2 regions of the Kitasatospora sp. NPDC059646 genome follow, and region 1 is predicted to be linked to the other one. Evidence: riboswitches for the same ligand, from Rfam matches in the RefSeq annotation. Region 1 holds a riboswitch; the other holds the start of a gene.
The links. Region 1 has a riboswitch for cyclic di-AMP ahead of ACFV1L_RS05605 (transglycosylase family protein). Riboswitches for the same ligand answer to the same signal wherever they lie in the genome.

Region 1 (2,791 bases):
GACCGGTGCTGCCGTCGTCGAGACCGACCTCGACCTCGACCGTGGGGTTGCCGCGGGAGTCGAGGATCTCACGGGCTACGACGACATCAATGGACGGCACGAGGCATCTCCTAGCGGAAGCGGATGTGTGGTCGTTACGCCCAGAGCCTAGCCGCAGACATGCCCGCGGCCACGCCCGGCCGGGCTCCGTCTCACCGTGTGGCCCGGCTACTCACTGGTAGTTCACCTGTTTGCCCGCCGACCGTCCGCCCCGGGCGGCGCGAACTGCGTTGCGCGCGCCGGGAGCGGACGGTTCGTCAGGGGTACGGCCGCCCGGGCGACCGTCAGAGCGAGAGCACCTGGCCGGGGACGATCAGGTCCGGGTCCGCGCCGATGACGCCGCGGTTGGCCTGGTAGAGCTGCTCCCAGCCGCCGGGGACGTTCCGGGCGGCGGCGATGCCGGACAGCGTGTCGCCCTCCTGCACGGTGAGCCGGGCGGCGCCGTTCTGCGGCTGCTGCTGGGCGGCCGGGGCGCTCTGCGCGGGGGTCTGCTTCGGGGTCTTGGCGGTCTTCGGCGCCTGCTGCTGCGCCGCCTTCGGGGCGGCCGCGCGCTGCTGGGAGCGGGAGGCGGTGTCCTGGGAGCTGCCGCCGCCCTTGGCCAGTCCGGCCTTGCCGGAGCAGACCGGCCAGGCGCCGGGGCCCTGCGAGGCGAGCACCCGCTCGGCGACCGCGATCTGCTCGGCGCGGCTCGCCCGGTCGGCGGTGGGGGCGTACTGGCCGCCGCCGTAGGCGCGCCAGGTGGAGGAGGAGAACTGCAGGCCGCCGTAGTACCCGTTCCCGGTGTTGATGCCCCAGTTGCCGCCGCTCTCGCACTGGGCGACGCGGTCCCAGGTGTCGACGGGCGCGGCTGCCGCTCCGGTGGCGGAGAGCAGGGGCAGGGCGAGACCGACGGAGGCGACGCCGGCGGCGGCGACGACCTTCTCGGCCTTGGTACTGCGACGGTGACGGCCGGTGCCGGTGAACAGCATGGTGCTTCCTCTCCGCACGCCTGCGAGGTGAGCTGTCGGGTTCGGACCGGGAGGTTGGCCCGGCCGCCGGCGGGACCGGACGCGGCTGCGTCCGCTCCCTGGCGGCTTCACCCCGAGCCGTCGGGGACTACGGCGTTCACACTTGGGTCCCCCGCTCCTGTCCGGGTCTGGTCGGTGTCCCGAGGGCGCGGTGGACAGGATTCGGCGTGCCGCGTTCGGGGCCCGCAGCTGCGGGCAAATCGGAGAGTAAGCAGAGCTGACGAGCAATCACAAGCTCATATCACCGGTATCACGTCGAAATTACGGACCTTCACTTCTCGTGCACAAACCGTCCATGTATGTCCGGAATCGCCCCGGACGGGGCGCATCGCGCGCCCCCGCCGGGGGTTCGGACAGTGCCGTGCTGGGGCGGGGTCCGGGGTCGCCGAAACCGGGTCAGCGGGGCGTGAAGGAGACCGGGAGTTCGCGCAGGCCGCGCATGATCAGCCCGCCCCGCCAACGGAGTTCGGCGGGATCGGCCGCCAACTGGAGGTCCGGCAGCCGTGTCAGCAGTGTGCCGATCGCGCGCTGCCCTTCGAGCCGGGCGAGCGGCGCGCCGATGCAGTAGTGGATGCCGTGACCGAATCCCAGGTGCGGATTGTCGGAGCGGGCCAGGTCCAGGGTGTTCTCGTCGGAGAACCGGGCCGGGTCGCGGTCCGCCGCGGCCAGCACCACCAGCACCGGGTCCCCCACCGGGATGTCCACGCCGCCGACGGTCAGCGGCCGGGTCGCGAACCGCCAGGTGGCCAGCTCCACCGGCCCGTCGTAGCGCAGCAGTTCCTCGATGCCGGTCTCCAGCAGACCGGACTCGCCGCGCCCCAGCGACTCCTGGAGCCGGGTGCGCTGGTCCGGGTTCCGCAGCAGGGCGTAGACCCCGTTGCCGATCAGGTTGATGGTGGTCTCGAAGCCGGCGAACAGCAGGATGAAGGCCATTGCCGCGGCCTCGTTCTCGGTCAGGTGCTCGCCGTGGTCACTGGCCCGGATCAGGCCGGAGATCAGGTCGTCGCCGAGGTCGGCCCGCTTGCGGTGGATCAGGTCGGCCAGGTAGCCGCGGATCTGCTTGACCGCGCGGCCCACTCCCCCGCGCTTGCCGCCGGTGTGACGGATCATCATGCCCGCCCAGTCCCGCAGGTCGTCCTGGTCCTCCGGCGGGACGCCCAGCAGGTCGCAGATCGCGTAGATCGGCAGCGGGAACGCGAACTCGTGGATCAGGTCGGCCTCGCCGCGCTCCGCGAACGAGTCGATCAGCCGGTCGGTGAGCTGCTGCACCCGGGGCTCGAACTCGGCGACCCGGCGCGGCGTGAACGCCTTCGACACCAGGCGGCGGAGCCGGGTGTGGTCCGGCGGGTCGATGTTCAGCAGGTGGGTCATCAGGTCCGCCTGCCGCTCCCCCGGGATGCCCACCCGGCCGGTGCGGTGCGCCTGTTCGCTGTGGTGCGCCGGGTTCTTGGACAGCCGCGCGTCGGCCAGCGCCTGCCGGGCGTCCGCGTACCGGGTGACCAGCCAGGCCTCCACCCCGCTCGGCAGCGTGGTGCGGTGCACCGGGGCGTGCTCCCGCAGCCAGGCGTAGGCCGGGTACGGGTCGGCCGCGAACTCCCAGGTGAAGAGTTGCGGGCGGGCTTCGTGGGGCTGATCTGGCATGTCTTGACCGTATCTGGAACCGCCGTCGCGTGAGTCTGGTCACCTGGCGGGTATTCCCTGTTGCGGAGCGTCGGGGCGAGCCTACGATCCTCCGATGAACCACA
Region 2 (2,791 bases), on a different contig from region 1:
CCGGAGCAGTCGAAGGTGGTCGGCCCGGCCGCACCGTACGAGTACCAGCTGCCGAGCTTGGACAGCGCGGCGCTCATCGCGGCGCCGGCGTAGCCGGCCGGGGCCGGGGCGGCGAGGTCGGCGCGGACGGTGTCGCGGGAGGCGCGCTCGGCCTGGCTGCGGGACTCGGAGGCGGCCTTGGCCTCGGCCGCGGCGAGCTCGTCGCGCTCCTTCTGGGTGAGCGTGTTGAGCAGCTCCTGCGCCTTGGCCAGCTTGGCCTGGACGTCCTCCTTCTCGGCCTTGAGGGCCTTGGTGGTGGTGTCCAGTTCGGCGAGCTTCTGCTCGGCCTCCTTGCGCTGGCCGTCGAGCTTGGCCTGCTCGGCCTTGAAGCTCTTGAGCAGGTCGGCCTGGGTGGCGCCGACGGTGCTGAGCGCGCCCGCCTGCCCGAGGAAGGTGTCGGGGCTGCTGGACAGCATCAGCTGCATGGTCTGCGGGATGTTGCCGCTGCGGTACTGCTCGGCGGCGATGGTGGCCAGGCTCTCCTGGACGGTGGTCACCTGGTCCTGCTGGCGGGCCAGCTGGTCCTGCAGCTGGGAGACCTGCTTCTGCAGGTTCTGCTGCTTCTCGACCGAGGCGTTGAGCGCTTCGGTCTTCACCTCGGCGTCTTCGTTGAGCTGGTCGACCTGCTGCTTGACCTGGTCCTTGGTGGGGGCCGGGTCGGCGTGCGCACCGGTCTGGGCGGACAGCGCCACGGCGGTGGCGGCAGCGGCAGTGAGAATCGAGACCCGGGCACGGCCGACGGGCTTGGGACGGCGATGGGACGCCACGAAGGCGGACTCCTTCTTCCTCACACCGCCTACCGGGTGAGCTGACGGGTTCGGGCCGGAAGAGATGCCCTACGGCGCCTCACCGCCCGCTGTCGCGGCCGACCCGGCGCCGATTCACCCCGGGGGAACGTGGTTCCCCGGCTCCGTTCGACAGCACCCCCGCAGGGGATCCCCGTCGGCGGATCGCGTTCTGACGACCCGCCCGCTGCGTCACGGACTCGGCGGCGACCTCCGCCGTCGCCCCCCATGGGCGATCGACTCTGCGGCGGTCGAGGCACGACCCTAGTAACCGATCCGTGATCCGTTCAAATCCTTGTCAGAAAAAAATCTGATTCTGAGTCAATTTCGATTGGGAAACTGACCGAAAGTAAGGGATTCGTTGCGCAGCGCGCAGCTTTTCCCTCCATTCGGCGCAGAAACGCAACGCCCGGACGTGTCGTAGATCACAGCAGGATCTCGACCCGTCCGGGCGTGTCACGTTGCGTCAGTTGTCGCCCTATAGGGCGTATGTCCGATTCTTCGGGGCGTCAGACCCGGCGGATGGTGAGGATCGGCAGGGTGTCGGCCTTCATGGTCTTCACCACGTCACCGGTGCGCGGCGCGTGCACCACCAGGCCGTTGCCGATGTACATGCCCACGTGGTGCGCGTCGTTGTAGTAGATGACCAGGTCGCCGGGCTGGGCGTTGTGCCAGTCCTTGCCCACGTTGGTGCCGACGGAGGCTTGCGACTGCGAGGTGCGCGGCAGCGAGACGCCGGCCTTCGCGTACGCCCACACCATCAGGCCGGAGCAGTCGAAGGTGTTCGGGCCGGTCGCGCCCCACACGTAGGCCGAGCCCTGCTTGCTGAGCGCCGCCGACACCGCGGTCGCCGCGTAGCCGCTGGCCGGCGGCAGGCTGGCCGGGTCGACCCGGGACGAGCTGCGCGAGGCGGCGCCGTCGCCGCCGCGCAGGATCGCGGCGCGGTCGGCGGCGGACAGCTGGCTGAGCAGCTTCTGCGCCTGCTGCAGCTTGTTCTGCACGTCGTTCTTGGCGTCGTTGAGCGCCTGGGTGGAGCTGTCCAGCTCCGCCAGGACGGCCGCGGCCTCCTGCTTCTGCTGGTCCAGCCGGCGCTGCTGGTCCTTCAGCGACCGAAGGGTCTCGGCCTGGGTGCTGGCGGCCTGGTCGAAGGAGGACGCCTGGTCCAGGTACTTGTCCGGGTCGGAGGAGAGCATCAGGCGCATCGACGGGTCGACGCTGCCCTGCCGGTACTGGTCGCCGGCCACCGCCGCCAGCCCGGAGGCCAGCTCGGTCAACTGCTCCTGGCCGCGGGCCACCTGGTCCTGCAGCTGGTCGGCCTGCTTGCGCAGCTGGTCGGCCTTCTCCTTGGCGCCGTTGTACTTCTCGGCGGCCTGCTCCTGCTCCTCCAGCAGCTTGTCGACCTGCGCCTTGACCTCGTCCTTGTTCGGCTGGGCCGGCGCGGCGTGCGCGCTCACCTGGGCCGACAGGGCGACCGCGGTCGCGGCGGCAGCGGTGAGCACGGTCACCCGGGCGCGACTCGGCTGCTTGGGACGGCGGTGGGAGGCCAAGGGGGGCTCCTTCTTCCTGCTGGACTCACCTGTTCGGGCGATAGTCCGGAATATAGGTTTGACGCCAGACCCTAGTGAAGTCCCCGCCCCCGCGTCCACTCCCCGGAGGCTCCCGGATCCGCTTCCCCGGCCCCTTCACCACACCGACACACTCCGGCCGCCCGAACGCCCCTGACCTGCCGTCAGTCCGGTCAGCTGCGCGACAGCCGGTTCAGCAGCAGCACCGAGGCCACCGGACGGGCGCCGGCCTTGCGGACCCCGTCCGCGACCTCCTTGTCGGTGGAGACCACCACCACCGGCCGCCCCTGCGGCTCGGCCCGCACCAGGCGGCGGATCAGCTCGTCCGCGGTCTCCCCGGTCCGGCTGAACCGGACCCGCACGCCGCGCGGCGGGGCCATGATCACCGGCACGTCGAGGTCC

Region 2: it holds a riboswitch for cyclic di-AMP, as region 1 does, so the genes downstream of both, ACFV1L_RS27375 (NlpC/P60 family protein) here and ACFV1L_RS05605 (transglycosylase family protein) in region 1, are expected to answer to the same signal.

What each region holds. Positions count from the first base shown of each region.
Region 1 covers NZ_JBHWDS010000006.1:20,518-23,308, reverse strand. Annotated here, with positions in the region: gene eno (phosphopyruvate hydratase) at 1-100, opposite strand, end outside; gene ACFV1L_RS05605 (transglycosylase family protein) at 324-1,007, opposite strand; cyclic di-AMP (ydaO/yuaA leader) riboswitch at 1,011-1,191, opposite strand; gene ACFV1L_RS05600 (cytochrome P450) at 1,443-2,687, opposite strand.
Region 2 covers NZ_JBHWDS010000046.1:47,992-50,782, forward strand. Annotated here, with positions in the region: gene ACFV1L_RS27375 (NlpC/P60 family protein) at 1-806, opposite strand, end outside; cyclic di-AMP (ydaO/yuaA leader) riboswitch at 817-997, opposite strand; gene ACFV1L_RS27380 (NlpC/P60 family protein) at 1,334-2,371, opposite strand; gene ACFV1L_RS27385 (NYN domain-containing protein) at 2,563-2,791, opposite strand, start outside.